One region of the Methylovirgula sp. genome, then DNA from elsewhere that is predicted to be linked to it. Evidence: riboswitches for the same ligand, from Rfam matches in the RefSeq annotation. Region 1 holds a riboswitch; the other holds the start of a gene.
What was found. A riboswitch is a leader RNA that binds a small molecule or an ion and turns the genes downstream of it on or off. The one in region 1 is predicted to bind thiamine pyrophosphate.
Positions count from the first base shown of each region.

Region 1 (7,928 bases):
ACTGTTTCGGCGTAATGTTAGGCAACCTGAAATTATAACCTTCGACGAGCTGCTGCATCGCGCGCGGTTTATCGTCGATAGCAATCAGGTCTCGTCAGACTAAGGCTCCGGCTCCCCCACGAATGATAACATTCGATTCCAGTTTGCTGGCGACGCCAAATGTTTCCGAAAGCAAGATTTCGAGGCAATTGTTATGATTGATTCTCTCGACAAAGTTCCTTTGCTTTACCATTTTACTGACAGACGCAATCTTGACCTTATCAAGAAGCACGGAGGCTTGCTGCCCCTCGCTGACCTTATGAAGCAAGACATCGAAATTCCGGCGCCGGGCGGGAACCAATGGAGCCGTGACGCGGACGAACTCAAAGGTATGGACCGATATGTCCACTTATGCTTTCGCAACTCACATCCGATGGAATACGCGGCCCGCGCTGATGGCCGATTAACGAACGCCGTTTTCCTTGCGATCCACGCTGACGTGTTGAAATTTCCGGGAGCCATGTTTACGCCAGATGTTTCTAATAAGGCGGGCGTTACGGCTGTGCCGATTGCAGAAGCAGAGATTGATTACGAGGTGCTCTATACTCGGACAGATTGGAGCAATGCAGCCATTCAGGCGCGACTGCAACAAGCCGAAAAATACGAGGTGCTCATTCCGCAAAAAATCCCTCTCTCCTTAATAAGGAACCTTTGATATGGCCGAACGCCCGATATTCGTTCCGGAGAGAAACGCGCCCGGTTTCGTGAAGGAGATCAGCTTTAGCATCCCTTGGGCTCCGGGCTTCGCGCCTGTGCAGAAAAAGAAAAATGTAAAGGCACTTCATGAGGCTGCGGCACTTAAGGGCTTTTCGCCATTGCTGGAAATCTCAACAAAGTCGGACGAAGTAGCAGGGCAGCACTTAAGCGCGTTTCATTTAAGGGTTCAAAGCGAAGTGGGTGAAATACCACTCGAATGCGCGTATCAGGGTAGCAAAGTTTTTGAGCGTGGTGGCCCCTTTATCGATCTCTATGAAGCTGAGCCTCGCGCAGCGAAGCGTGATCCGCGTCTGCATCATTCAGGTCATTTGATCCGCTTCGAATTCGAGGGTCATAAGTTCCCACTTCAGCCAACGACAGTGTTTTATGACTGGCTTTATTTACGGGCAATCTATCCTCATCGAGATTGGCTTAAGCAACGATTGATCAGTGAAGAAAGCAGTTATGCCGGATTTACCGATATCGAATTCAACCCAAATAAATCCCTAAATTGCCAAGCGCGGTCTTGCGCGTTGTTCGTTGCACTGCTGCATGACGATATTTTGGAAAAGGCACTGAGCTCGCCCGAAGCCTTCATCAAAACCATGAAGGAGCACATGCGACCGCGCATAGGCAAAGAGGAAGGAAACCAGCTTTCACTTTAGAATATGTAACCATCCTGTTTTACTTTGTTGCCTTCACGTCTATAGGCTCTCAGCCTCGATCATGTAGTTTGAGGAGGCCTATAGAAAATTTCTCACTAGAATTCAGTTGCTCCTCACACGTAAAGCTTTCCGCCCTTTTCCAAGAACTCGGCGCTCTTGTCCGCCATGCCCTTTTCGCGCTCGGCAATCGCGTTCACTTCGTCGCGCAAATCCTGCGTGATCTTCATCGAGCAGAATTGCGGCCCGCACATCGAGCAGAAATGCGCGACCTTGTGCGCGTCTTTCGGCAGCGTCTCGTCATGGAAGAGCCGCGCCGTGTCGGGATCGAGCGACAGGTTGAACTGATCCTGCCAGCGGAAATCGAACCGCGCGCGCGACAGCGCATCGTCGCGCACCTGCGCCGCCGGATGGCCCTTGGCGAGATCGGCGGCATGGGCGGCGATGCGATAGGTGATGACGCCGGTTTTCACATCGTCGCGGTCGGGCAGGCCGAGATGTTCCTTCGGCGTGACGTAGCAAAGCATGGCGCAGCCGAACCAGCCGATCATCGCCGCGCCGATGCCCGACGTGATGTGATCGTAGCCCGGCGCGATGTCGGTCGTCAGCGGCCCGAGCGTATAGAACGGCGCCTCGCCGCATTCCTCGAGCTGCTTTTCCATATTCACTTTGATCTTGTGCATCGGCACATGGCCGGGGCCTTCGATCATCACCTGGCAGCCTTTGTCCCAGGCGATCTTGGTGAGTTCGCCGAGCGTTTCGAGTTCGGCGAATTGCGCGCGGTCGTTGGCGTCGGCAATCGAGCCGGGACGCAGACCGTCGCCGAGCGAGAACGACACATCGTACGCGCGCATGATGTCGCAAATCTCGTCGAAGTGCGTGTAGAGGAAGCTTTCCTTGTGATGCGACAGGCACCAGCGCGCCATGATCGAGCCGCCGCGGGAGACGATGCCCGTCGTGCGTTTCGCTGTGAGCGGCACATAGGCGAGGCGCACGCCCGCGTGGATGGTGAAATAATCGACGCCCTGCTCGGCCTGTTCGATCAACGTGTCGCGGAAGATTTCCCACGTCAGCTTGATCGGATCGCCATCGACCTTTTCGAGCGCCTGATAGATCGGCACCGTGCCGATCGGCACCGGCGCATTGCGGATGATCCAGTCGCGGATGTTGTGGATGTTGCGGCCAGTCGAAAGGTCCATGACCGTGTCGGCGCCCCAGCGTATCGACCAGACCATCTTGTCGACTTCTTCCGCGACAGACGACGTGACGGCCGAATTGCCGATGTTGGCGTTGATCTTCACCAGGAAGTTGCGGCCGATGATCATCGGCTCCAGTTCCGGGTGATTGATGTTCGCCGGGATGATGGCGCGGCCGCGCGCGATCTCGCTGCGGACGAATTCGGGCGTCACAAACGCCGGGATCGCGGCGCCGAAACTTTCGCCGTCGGCGAGTTTCTCTTCGGCATTCGCGAGCATTTTCTCGCGACCGAGATTTTCGCGTGCCGCGACATAGATCATCTCTTCGGTAATGATGCCGGCGCGGGCGAATTCATATTGCGTCACCGGCTTGCCGGAGATGCCGCGCAAGGGCGCGACATTGGCCGGGCAGGGCGGCACGAGCTTGTCGCTGCCGACATTGCCATTGTCTTCCGGCTTGATGGCGCGGCCCTGATAGGTCTCGAAACCGCGATTGGCGTACCAATCGGCGCGCAGGCGCGGCAGGCCGGCAGAGAGATCGACGCGCGGCGCCTCCTCGGTGTAGGGGCCGGACGCATCGTAGACGCGCACCGGCGGCTCGTTCGCCGAAGGTTCAAGCGCGATTTCGCGGAACGGCACACGGATGCCCGCGCGGGGTTCCGCATAGACCTTCCGTGCGCCCGGCAGCGGGCCACACGTCACGCTTTGCGGAATGAGATTTTCGGGCTTTTGGCGAATGTTCATCGGCCGGCTCCGCGCTTTGTTCGGAATGGCGGCGCGGGAGCAGATACGAAGGCGCAGATGGATTCCACCCAAGCTTTGCGTATCGCCTGTCCCTGCGCTGGCATTACCCAGTTTCAGGTTCGAAGGGTCTGATCTCAGCCGCCGAACTTCCGGCAGCACCCCAAGGCTGCAGGCAGGATAGGCGTGGATGCGCCGCGCCGCAAGTGCGTGAAATGCGCCGGAACGGATTGCGCCAGGCCACGTTGGCCAAACGAACGGTGACGATGTCCGCGATGCTTAGAGCAGGAGCGTGAGGCGAAACAGGGCGGTGAGGCTGACAATGATGAACAGGGACAAGGGCTGGGAACCGATCCCCCCGCAGAATGCAATCCCGACGCGGCGCCTTGAGCGCCAGCGTTCGGAACTGCCGCGCGGCGGAAAAGACATGGTGGCGCAGATCGGCGCCGAACTGCGCGCGGTGTTCGCGCCTGTCCCGATGAGCAAATTATCGGGCACGGACGATCTCTTTGCGCGGATCGACCTGTGGAACGACGATATCGGCTAAGCTTGCGGCAGCTCAGTCCTCGGCGCGCTCGACGCAAAAACCGTCATGACAGCCCTTACCAAGGAACCGTGCGGCCGAGGTAATCGAGATATTCCAACCCGGGTTTGCCCTGTTTCGAGAGAAGCACGTCGACTAGGTTCGGCACACTGTCTTCGCTGGTTAAGGGTGCATCCGGGCCGCCGAGGTCAGTGCGGACCCAGCCGGGTGCCATCACCACCATGGCGCGCGATGAGGCGGAATAACGTGCTGCAAAGCTCCGCATGAACATATTCAGCGCCGCCTTGCTGCCGCGATAGAGCTCCCGCGTGCCGGTCAAATTGTTGGCAAGGCTTCCGAGCCCGGACGACATCACGCCCATCAGACCCGTCGCCGGAACGTATTTTTCCAGGCTTTCGAGAACACGCATCGGACTCAGCGCATTTGTGACCATGACGCGGACAAAGTCGTCGGTCGTCACCTCTCCAATCGTTTCCTGTTTGTTGCTTGTGACGCCGGCATTAACAAACAGAATATCGAATATTCTGCCCGACAGCTTTTCGTGCAATGCCGCGATCTGATCCGGCTCGCAGATGTCGAGTGTTTCGATCTCGACGCGGCCCTCGAATTCATCCGCGAGGTCGTGCAGCAATGTTCGGGTTTTTCCTCGAACCGTGCCAACGACATTCCATCCCTTCTTCAAGAACTCAGCAGCCATGGCGAGGCCAAGACCGCGCGAGGCGCCGATCAGAAGGATTTTATGCGGATGATCGTTCGGAGCGGCCGGGGACATAATGTCTTCCAGTGGCGGGATGGAAGCCAAATAACGCACGCCGCATGACCGACGCGAGACGCGTCGGGCGCAAATTATCGTGACCCGCGGTCTATGTCAGAATCGGGCTTCAAATCACCGCCGGATGACAACACTAAGCAGTGAGTGATTGGGCTTCGATCCTAGTCCTTGGCGCGTTCGACGTAGGAGCCGTCTTCCGTCTGGATCACCACGCGGGTGCCCGGCTGAATATGCGGTGGCACCATGGTGCGGGCGCCGTTCGACAATTTCGCTGGCTTATAGGACGACGACGCCGTCTGGCCCTTCATCGCCGGTTCCGTCTCGACGATTTCAAGCGTCACGCGGGGCGGAAACTGAATCGCGACCGGGATGCCGTTGAAGAGCGAAAGAATGCAGACCATGCCTTCCTGCAGGTAGACCGCCTGCTCGCCGATCACATCGGCCGAGACGTTGACCTGATCATAGGTCTCGCCATTCATGAACGTATAATGCTCGCCGTCCTGAAAAAGGTAGCTGTAGTCGTGATCCTCGACGAAGGCGCGCTCGACCTGTTCCGTCGTCTTGTAGCGATCCGTGGTCTTCACGCCGTCGGACAGCCGGCGCATGTCGATCTGCGTCGTCGGCGTGCCCTTGCCGGGATGGAAGCTTTCGGCGGTCAGCACAACATAAAGCTGGCCGTCCTCTCGCTCGAGAATATTGCCCTTGCGGATGGAACTGGCGATGACTTTCACGAGGTTTCCTTCGTCTAGCTCGAATGGCGCTTTGATCCGAGCCGCCGCTTGGAGCAAAACACATTAAAATTCAATATGGATCGGCCGAAACTGGCTAATTTCGGCCGGACTGCCGCGCGGCGCACGGCTGCGCTATAAGCGCCCGCGCCCTCGCTACCCGGCATGGTGAGGGTTTTTCAAGCGAAATGAGGAAATGAGCAAGCCTTCTTTCTGGTGGGAGCCTGCGGCGCACGCCGAAAAGCGGCGCTTTTTGACCGCACGGGCGGCGCTGGCCAAGGCCGCGCGCGGGTTTTTCGACGCCCGCGGCTTCATCGAGGCCGACACCGCCGTCCTCCAAATATCGCCCGGCAACGAGACGCATATTTCGGCCTTCGCGACTGAAATGATCGCGCCAGACGAAGCTAGATCGCGGCTTTATCTGCATTCGTCGCCGGAATTCGCGCTGAAAAAGCTGCTGGCGGCGGGCGAAGACAAGATTTTCAGCCTCGGCCACGTCTTCCGCAACCGCGAGCGCGGACCGCTGCATCATCCCGAGTTCACTATGCTGGAATGGTATCGGACGAATGCGCCCTATACAGCGCTCTTTACCGATTGCCGCGAGCTGCTCGCCATTGCGGCCGAGGCGGGGCAGACCGACACGTTCCGCTATCGCGACGCGACGGCGAATGCTTTCGCCGAGCCGGAGATTTTGACGGTCGCGGACGCTTTCCGGCGCTATGCGGGCGTTGATCTCCTCCAGACCTATGATGCGCAAAGCTGCGACCGCAACGCGCTCGCGGACCGAACCGCCGCGCTCGGCCTGCGTGTCGTGGACGACGACACATGGTCTGATCTTTTCAGCAAAATTCTTTCGGCCAGGATCGAGCCGAACCTTGGGCATGGCCGCGCGACATTGCTTGTCGATTATCCGGCGCCTGAAGCAGCGCTGGCGCGGCTCAAAGACGACACGCGTTTCGCCGAACGGTTTGAGCTTTATTCATGCGGGGTCGAACTCGCCAACGGCTTTGGCGAATTGACGGACGCCAACGAACAACGCGCACGCTTCATCGGCGACATGATCGCGCGCGAACGCATCTATGGCGATGCCTATCCGATCGATGAGGATTTTCTCGCCGCGATTGCGCAAATGCCGCCCTCATGCGGCATCGCGCTGGGCTTTGACCGGCTTGTGATGCTCGCCACGGGTGCCAGGCGCATCGAAGATGTTTTATGGACGCCAATTGCCGATTCGGGAACGGCGCGATGAAAAGTACGACGCTGACCAGCGTTGGCGATTTGATCGCCGAGGGGCTTGTCCCGCCTGCCGCGCGCGAAAGTCTTACGCCGGTCGGCGATCTTTATGCGATCGCGATCAACGAGATGATGGCGGCGCTGATCGACCGCAATGATCCGGCCGATCCGATTGCGCGGCAATTCATTCCCGACGCGGACGAACTCGTCACGACGCCGGAGGAATTGGCCGATCCGATCGGCGACACGCCGATGAGCCCGGTCGAGGGCATCGTGCATCGCTATCCTGATCGTGTGCTGCTCAAACTTCTGCACGTTTGCCCGGTCTATTGCCGTTTCTGCTTCCGCCGCGAGAGCGTCGGCCCCGCCGGCGCGACGCATCTATCGTCCGACGCGCTCGTTAGGGCCTTCGCCTATATCGCCGCGCATGACGAAATTTTTGAGGTGATCCTCACCGGCGGCGACCCACTGATTCTGTCGCCACGCCGGCTCGAAGACATTTTCGCCCGCTTGCGCGCCATCGCGCATGTGCAGGTGGTCCGCATTCACACGCGCGTGCCGGTCGTTTCGCCAGAGCTTGTCAGCAACACGCTTGTCGATCTGCTGCGAAGTTCCGGCAAGACGATCTACGTCGCGCTTCACGCCAATCACGCGCGGGAGCTAACCGAGGATGCCAAGGCAGCTTGCGCGAAATTGATCGATGCCGGGATTCCGATGCTGAGCCAGAGTGTTTTGCTGCGCGGCGTGAACGACGATGTCGCAACGCTCGCGGCGCTGATGCGCGCGTTTGTGGCCACGCGCATCAAACCCTATTATCTGCACCATCCGGATCTCGCGCGCGGCACTTCGCATTTTCGCCTGTCGATCGCTGAGGGCCAAAAACTCGTCGAAGAATTGCGCGGGAAACTCTCGGGCCTTTGTCAGCCGCGCTACATGCTCGATATTCCCGGCGGCTTCGGAAAGGTGGCGCTCGACGGCACCGCTCCAGATGAAGATGGGCGCTATCATCTGCGAGATTTTCGCGGCAGGACGCATCTCTATCCGCCAGCGACATGAAGCCGCCGTCTTTCCCGGCGAACGGAAGGCACGGGCAATCGAAGGGGAGCCAGGGCCATTGAATTTGCTGCGCGCCATCGTCCGGACCTTTGCCGTCGCGACACTTCTGCTCTGCCTCAGCCTGTCGGCACAGGCGCAGACGTTCATCGCGATCAATTCCGCGAATATCGATGCGACGGACAAGACTCTGCAGCAAGTCGAAACGGCCTTGCAGCAGCCGGGACTTTCAAAAGACGTTTTGCAGAAATTGCAGGAACAGAT
Region 1 covers NZ_JBBCGP010000001.1:1,149,042-1,156,969, reverse strand. The annotation lists gene WDN02_RS05625 (Shedu immune nuclease family protein) at 1-103, shown strand, start outside; gene WDN02_RS05620 (DarT ssDNA thymidine ADP-ribosyltransferase family protein) at 194-694, shown strand; gene WDN02_RS05615 (hypothetical protein) at 696-1,400, shown strand; gene thiC (phosphomethylpyrimidine synthase ThiC) at 1,514-3,337, opposite strand; TPP riboswitch at 3,409-3,510, opposite strand; gene WDN02_RS05605 (hypothetical protein) at 3,657-3,881, shown strand; gene WDN02_RS05600 (SDR family NAD(P)-dependent oxidoreductase) at 3,937-4,650, opposite strand; gene efp (elongation factor P) at 4,812-5,381, opposite strand; gene epmA (EF-P lysine aminoacylase EpmA) at 5,575-6,627, shown strand; gene WDN02_RS05585 (lysine-2,3-aminomutase-like protein) at 6,624-7,667, shown strand; gene WDN02_RS05580 (DUF3772 domain-containing protein) at 7,726-7,928, shown strand, end outside.

Region 2 (7,928 bases), 720 kb from region 1:
CGATGATACATCGTCCTGCCGTTTCGCGGCGGCGGAAGGGACTGAAAAATGGCTGCGCGATGAAATCATTTCGGGCCCACGCAATGTTACCGTCGAGCGCCAAACTCAGCCGGACACGACGAGCCTGAAGACCTCGCATGACGGCTACCGCACGCGCTTCGGCCTCATCCATGAGCGACGGCTCACGCTTAGCGCCGATGGAATGCGGCTCGATGGCGAGGACAGACTCAGATCGGTGTTAAAAAAGCCGAAGGCCACTCCTTTCGCCATCCGCTTTCACGTCCATCCCAGCGTCGAGCCCTATAGCGCCGTTGAAGGCCGCGCTGTGCTTCTCGACCTGCCCGACGGTACGCGCTGGATGTTCAGTGCTGAGGACATGCCGATTGCGATTGAAGAAAGCATCTTCTTCGCCGCGCCAGACGGATCGCACGCGACCCGGCAATTGGTGATCTACAGCAATGTCGAGCAGCCTGCGTCTGTCGCCTGGACTCTGCGCGCCATCATGACACAAGAAGAATACGAGGACACACAGCCAGAAGAAGCTTAGCCCTCTTCTAGCCGCGTCGCCGCGACCCAGGCGCGCGCGCGCGTCTCCGGATCAGCATTAAGGGTGATATCGGTGACAGCGGCGGCGCTGTCGGCGCCCGCTGCAAAGACGCCCGGCGCGCGCTCCAGCGTGATGCCACCGATGGCCACAAGCGGAATGGCGCCGATTTTTTTCTTCCATTCGCCGATGCGATCGAGACCCTGCGGCGCGAAAGTCATCGCTTTCAGGATCGTGGGATAAATCGGCCCCAGCGCGATATAATCCGGCTTGAGTGCGAGCGCGCGCGTGAGCTCGGCCTCGTCGTGTGTCGAAATACCGATCTTGATATTCGCGCCGCGGATCATCGCCACATCGGCAATGTCGAGATCACCCTGCCCGAGATGCACATGCGTGCAACTGAGGTCAATCGCCTCCTGCCAATAATCGTTGACGATCAGCTCAGCACCCGCGGCGAGACAGAGAGTTCGTGCTGTCCTGATCTCACGCCGGACGTCCTCGATCGGCTGATCCTTGACGCGCAATTGCACGAGCCTGACGCCGCATGTCAGGAGTCGCGCGACCCAGTCCGCGCTATCGACAATGGGGTAGAAGCGGTCAAGCACGTTTGGGCAAATCCGAGAAGGCGCGGCCGATCTGCGGCGTCGATGGCTCGGCCATATCACGCGACAAAATCGGATCGGCACAATAGCCGAGACGCCCAGCTTCGATGCCAAGCGCGAGGGCGCGGGCCATCGCGACAGGATCGCCGGCTTTGGCGATGGCGGTATTCAACAAGACCGCGTCATAACCAAGTTCCATGGCCGCGGCGGCATGAGCCGGCGTTCCGATGCCAGCATCGATGATGAGCGGCGTCGATGGGAAATTCTTTCGTAACGCCTGGAGCCCGAAAACATTGTTGAGGCCACGGCCCGAGCCGATCGGCGCGCCCCAGGGCATAAGCACTTCACAGCCAGCGCCGACGAGTCTTTCGGCGACGAGCAAATCTTCCGTCGTGTAGGGAAACACCTTGAAACCCGCGCGCGAAAGGATCCCTGCCGCCTCGACAAGTCCGAAGACATCGGGCTGCAAGAGATCATCGTCGCCGATCACTTCGAGCTTGATCCAGTCGGTGGCGAAAACCTCGCGCGCCATCTCGGCCGTCGTCACGGCTTCCTTGACACTGCGGCAACCGGCCGTATTCGGCAGAACCTTGACGCCAAGGTCGCGGATCAAACTCCAGAAACTCTCGCCAGCGCGGCCCTTGCCCGCCTCGCGCCGCAGCGAGACCGTGACGACTTCGGCGCCGGACGCTTTGACCGCGTCGGCAAGAACGGCCGGCGACGGATATTGCGCCGTGCCGATCAACAAACGCGAGCCAAGCGTCACACCATAAACTTCAAAGGGCGCATTCTGCATGGGCAATCCTGATCAGCCCCCTTGCCGCGGCACGAGGATTTCGACGGCATCACCGGCGCGAAGCGGCGTGGCCGGGCGATCAATCGCGCGGACAAAGGTTTGGTTCACCGCTGTCGCAACGAGTCTATTCTGATAGTCAAGTTCAGCAAGCAGGGCCGCGAGCGTCGTCGCGGCAACATCATGCTCTTTGCCGTTGACGCGGATTTGCATCCATCACCTCCGGAAAAGTTTCATCCCTGAGCGCCACGGCGACGGCGCGGCGCGCCAATGCCGGCGCCAGAAGAAAGCCATGTCGATAAAGCCCATTGATATAGATCGTGCGGCCCTCACGCCTGATGCGCGGCATGTTATCCGGAAATGTCGGACGCAGATCGGCGCCGGTCTCGACAATCTCCGCCTCTCCGAAGGCCGGATGCAGCGCATAAACCGCGCTTAAAAGCTCGAGCATCGAACGCGCCGTAATGCGCGGACGTTCCTCATTCTCGACCGCTGTCGCACCGACCATGAAGCGCCCATCGCCGCGCGGCACGACATAGACGGGATGGCGCGGATGCAGCAATTGCACCGGCCGCTGAAACACGATCTCGTCGGTTTTGACGACGAGCATCTCGCCCTTCACGCCGCGCAAATCAGGCAAGGCGTCGCGCGCGGCAAAGCCGCGGCAATCGATTGTCCAATCGGCTTCGTCGGCGATCACCTCGGCAGGCGTATCGAAACGAAATGTTACGTGCTCGAATTCCCGCAGGCGAGCGACAAGCTTTTCGATCGCCAAGCGCGGATCGAGGTGCGCTTCGCCGGGAAAGAACAGTGCGCGGTCAAAGCGTCCACCCAGATGCGGCTCGCGCATCGCAAGCTGATTGGCGTCGAGCCATTCATGCCCGGATGTTCGCCGCGAGAAACGAACGAGATCGGCACTGTCGCGCGCGGAGGCGACAAGCAGGCTGCCGTTGACCGTCGCGAGCTTGAGCGTCTCGGCCCAGAAGGCCAGACCTTCGAGTCCCCATTCAATGACAAGCGGCGGCGCGCTCTCGGCCTCGCACCAGGGCGCCAACATGCCGCCGGCAAAATAGGAGCAGCCGTGGCCGGGCACGGCCTCGCGCTCGACGATTTCGACTGTCTGGCCGGCAGCGGCGAATTCATAGGCTGCCGTGAGGCCGGCAACGCCAGCACCGAGGATGCGGATTTTTTTTTGAGAAACCATGATGACCATCCCTACGCCAGTACAAACTGGATCAGGTTCGAAGGGTCGCCGGGCCGCTTCTCACCGAAGCGCTGCCAGCCTCTCAGCCCCCTGACGGGGATCCCCTAGGCACAATCTTAGATAATCCCCTCAGGCGGGGGCGTCAACGAGGCGGCTACGCCCATTCGCCCTTGCGGAAGACCGGCACGCGCGAACCATCGGGCTTAATGCCGTCGATGTCGATCTTGTCGGAGCCGATCATCCAGTCGATGTGGATAAGGCTCGTATTGCCGCCTTGCGCTGCGATCTGTTCGGGCGTCAGTTTGTCGCCATCGATGAAACATTTCGCATAGCATTGGCCAAGCGCGATGTGGCTGGCAGCATTCTCATCGAACAAAGTATTGAAGAACAGAAGGCCGCTCGCCGAGATTGGTGACGAATGCGGCACCAGCGCAACTTCGCCAAGCCGCCGGGCGCCATCATCGGTTTCGAGAACCTTGCGCAGCACATCCTGACCATGCGCGGCTGTCGCCTCGACGATGCGGCCCGCCTCGAAACGCACCGCGATCCGGTCGATCAGCGTGCCCTGATAAGAGAGCGGCTTGGTGCTGACGACAGTGCCTTCGACGCGATGTGCATGTGGTGTCGTGAAGACTTCTTCGGTCGGGATATTCGGATTGCAGACAACGCCGTTCTTGGCGACCGACGCGCCGCCTTCCCATTCGTGGCCATCCGCAAGCCCGATCGTCAGATTGGTGCCCGGCCCAGTATAATGCAGGGCGGCAAAGCGCTGGCCGTTGAGCCATTGGGTGCGGCTGCGCAGGGCGGCATTATGCGCGGCCCAGGCCGCGATGGGATCGGCCTTATCGACGCGCGAGGCGGCGAAAATCGCGTCGCTCAATTTCGCGACCGCGACATCCGGCTCGTCCTGCGGAAAAACCTGATGCGCCCAGGCCGCGCCCGGAAAAGCAGCGATGTTCCAGTTGATGTCAAAGCCCGCGATCTTTTCGAGGGCCGGCTTGTAGGCAATGGAATTGGCCTTGTTGGCCCGCGCGACCTTGGCCGGGTCTTCGCCCGCAAGCAGCATCGGATTGTCGCCGACGATGGCGAGCCGTGCGGTGTTCGCGGCAAAGGCTTTGCCGATGCCTTCGTACAGCCAACCCGGCGCGCGATCGAAACTTGCGTCGTGCGCAAAGCGAAAGCGCGCCAATGTCATCTGTTCGTCGGCGAGCATCGGCGTCACGAGGCCAGCGCCGGCTTTATAGGCGTGTTCGACGATGCGCCGCACGAAGGCAAGCGCCGTAACCGGCGCCGTCAGAAACACGTCCTGACCTTCTTGCAGATTCAGCCCGACCTTGACGACGACCTCGGCAAGCTTGTCGAGTTTTGCTTCGTCAATTGCGGCAGCGATTTTGCGCTCGTGCGTTGTCATGTGGCTCCGCGGGTTCGAGTCGAGACAAGCGGCTTATGCCGCGAGCAGGCTTTCGAAAAGCGCCCGTCCGTCGGTGCCACCGACGAGGGGGTCGATCAGATTTTCCGGATGCGGCATCAGCCCGAGCACGTTCAAAGTCTCGGAATAGATGCCGGCGATGTCATGCACCGAGCCATTCGGATTGGCCGCGCCGCCGAGAGTGCCGGCAGCATCACAATAGCGGAAGGCAACGCGCCCTTCGCCTTCGAGCCGCGCCAAGGTCTCACTATCGGCCGTGTAATTGCCTTCGCCATGCGCGATGGCGACCTTGATCACCTGGCCCGTTTGATATTGCGCCGTGAAACCCGTGTCGGCGCGTTCGACGCGTAAATGCTGCATATGGCAGGCGAAGCGCAAATTCGTGTTGCGCATGAGAACGCCCGGCAACAGACCCGCCTCGCAGGCGATCTGGAAGCCATTGCAGATGCCAAGAACACGGCCGCCGCGCTTTGCGTGCGTGCGCACCGCATCCATCACCGGCGAGCGCGCCGCGATAGCGCCGCAGCGCAGATAATCGCCGTAGGAAAAGCCGCCGGGCAGAACCACAAGATCGGTGCCGGCCGGAAGTTCAGGCTCGCCATGCCAGACGATCGACGGCTTTTGCCCGGTTACGCTGGCGAGCGCGCGAAACACATCGCCTTCGCGATTGGACCCGGGAAAGAGAATGATCGCAGCGTGCAATGAAGACCTCAGGCGAGTTCGATGCGATAGTTCTCGACGATCGTGTTGGCGAGCAATTTCTCGCACGCCATCTGCAGCAGCGCCTGCGCCTTTGCGCGGTCCGCTTCCGCAATTTCGACCTCGAAAATCTTGCCCTGCCGCACGCTTTCGACGCCGGGAATATCGAGCGACTTCAGCGCGCCTTCGATCGCTTTGCCTTGCGGATCGAGAAGCCCGTTTTTCAGCGTGACGATGATATTGGCTTTCAAGATCGATGCCTCGTGTATGCGCGGCCATACTATATCGGCTGGCAGACATAATAAAACCCCGCCGCGTCGGCGGCGGGGTTTTGATTTAAACCAAGGTGAAGCTCAAGATTGAACGAGCTTCGGACCCGACGCGCGTGGTTGCTCGTTATCCTGCAGAATACCGAGCCGGCGCGCCACTTCCGTATAAGCTTCGACGAGACCGCCCATGTCGCGCCGGAAACGATCCTTGTCGAGCTTGTCGTTCGACTTGATGTCCCAAAGCCGGCAGGAATCGGGGGAGATTTCGTCGGCGACAACGATGCGCATCGTATCGCCTTCCCACAGGCGCCCGGTTTCCATCTTGAAATCGACGAGCCGGATGCCGACGCCGAGGAAAAGCCCGGTCAGGAAATCGTTGACGCGGATAGCGAGCGCCATGATGTCATCGATTTCTTGCGGCGTCGCCCAGCCGAAAGCGGTGATGTGCTCTTCCGACACCATCGGATCGTTGAGTTCGTCGTTCTTGTAGTAGAACTCGATGATCGAACGCGGCAGTTGCGTGCCTTCCTCGAGACCGAGGCGGGTCGAAAGCGAGCCTGCCGCGACATTGCGCACGACGACCTCAAGCGGCACGATCTCGACTTCGCGGATCAATTGCTCGCGCATATTGAGCCGCCGGATAAAATGCGTCGGAACGCCGATATCGTTCAGATTCTGAAAGACGAACTCGGAAATCCGATTGTTCAGGACGCCCTTGCCGTCGATGACCTCATGCTTTTTGGCATTGAAGGCGGTGGCGTCGTCCTTGAAGTGCTGGATAAGCGTGCCCGGTTCGGGTCCCTCATAAAGGACCTTTGCCTTGCCCTCGTAAATGCGGCGGCGGCGATTCATGGGAATTAACCGTGGCTTGAGGTGGTCCATGGGAGGCCCTGGCTCCTTTCAGGAATGTCCCGGCCTGGCCGTAAGGCGATCAAGGCCGGGCAGGCGATTCAGGCGGTGCGGCGCCGCGGGTCCTAGACGGTCGTAGCTTTTTCGGCCGTTCAAGACAAGCAAATAGCGGGCTAAAGCATCGCACTCGTAAATCTCACCTTGACCTAGACTGTCTTATTTCTGTCGTAGATTTCAACAACTTAAGGCGCGAATGCAAAGATCGGCATGAACGATCCCGGTCCTCGACTCATTATATGGTTAGTCCCGGAGCCGAAAAAAGACCTGTCACATGGCGCCCCGCCCGAGCGGTGGCGCCCGGCGCCAAGTCCTATGGCCGAACGCCCCGTTCCGGGCTAGGTTCGAGCCCTTATTGCGATACGGATTGGCGAGGCGGCGATGACGACATTCGACGAACGCGAAAAAGGTTATGAAGCCCAGCTTGCTCACGACGAGGACCTGAGATTCCGGGCCTATGTGCGGCGCAATAAAAACCTCGGGCTATGGGCGGCCGAGCGGCTTGGCAAATCCGGCGAAGTCGCCGAGGCTTATGCGGCGACACTGATCAAGACCCACCTTGATGGCGACGGCGATGACAGCGTTTTCGCTAAATTGCGTGCCGATTTCGCCGCCGCGGGCCTGTCAGATTCGGAACACCAGATCCGCCGGGAAATGACCGAGACGCTCGCCCAGGCGATCCGCGAGATCAGTTCGCGCGGAACGCCGGCTCACTAACCTTTCTTTCAGCCGCCGCAGGGCATGATCGAACATGCCTCAGGCCGCACCCAAGACAGCCCCTGCCCTCGCCTTCGGCGGTGCCGAAGACGAACTCGCCGCGATGGCGCGGGAATGGTCGGCGGAACTTGCCGGTGAGCGCCGCGTCTCCCGGCATACGCTCGACGCCTACGCGCGCGACCTCGGCCAATTCCTCGGTTTCTTGCGCGAACATCACGGCGAGCCGCCGAATCTTGCCGCGCTCCGCGCCATCAAGCCCACCGACCTGCGCAGTTTTCTCGCGAGTCGCCGTGCCGCCGGCACCGGCAGCCGCTCGCTGCTGCGCCAGCTCTCCGGCCTGCGCTCCTTCGCACGTCATCTCGAACGCAAAGGCCTCGGCGAAGTCGCGGCGTTTTCTTCCTTGCGCAGTCCGAAAGCACCTCGCCGTCTGCCGAAGGCTCTCCCGGCCCAATCGGCGCGCGCGCTGGTCGATGTCGACTCCCGCGCTGGCGACACGCGGCCGGATTGGATTTTGGCGCGCGATTCCGCCGTTCTCGGCCTGCTCTATGGCGCGGGCCTGCGTATTTCCGAGGCCTTGTCGATCAAACGCCAGGACGCGCCGACCGGCGAAACGGATATCGTGACAGTCGCCGGAAAGGGCGGGAAGGTCCGCAGCGTGCCGGTGATCGCGCCGGTGCAGCGCGCCATTGCGCGCTATCTTTCGCTCTGTCCGTGGACTTTGCCGGCAAACGGCCCGCTGTTCATCGGCGCGAAGGGCGGCGCGCT
Region 2 covers NZ_JBBCGP010000001.1:1,872,842-1,880,769, reverse strand. The annotation lists gene WDN02_RS09145 (heparinase II/III family protein) at 1-547, shown strand, start outside; gene WDN02_RS09140 (thiamine phosphate synthase) at 544-1,149, opposite strand; gene WDN02_RS09135 (thiazole synthase) at 1,142-1,942, opposite strand; gene thiS (sulfur carrier protein ThiS) at 1,955-2,152, opposite strand; gene WDN02_RS09125 (FAD-dependent oxidoreductase) at 2,121-3,143, opposite strand; TPP riboswitch at 3,135-3,259, opposite strand; gene WDN02_RS09120 (aminopeptidase) at 3,298-4,554, opposite strand; gene purQ (phosphoribosylformylglycinamidine synthase subunit PurQ) at 4,588-5,274, opposite strand; gene purS (phosphoribosylformylglycinamidine synthase subunit PurS) at 5,283-5,522, opposite strand; gene purC (phosphoribosylaminoimidazolesuccinocarboxamide synthase) at 5,625-6,422, opposite strand; gene WDN02_RS09100 (DUF1476 domain-containing protein) at 6,828-7,163, shown strand; gene WDN02_RS09095 (tyrosine recombinase XerC) at 7,267-7,928, shown strand, end outside.
Region 2: another riboswitch for thiamine pyrophosphate. It lies ahead of WDN02_RS09125 (FAD-dependent oxidoreductase); the one in region 1 lies ahead of thiC (phosphomethylpyrimidine synthase ThiC).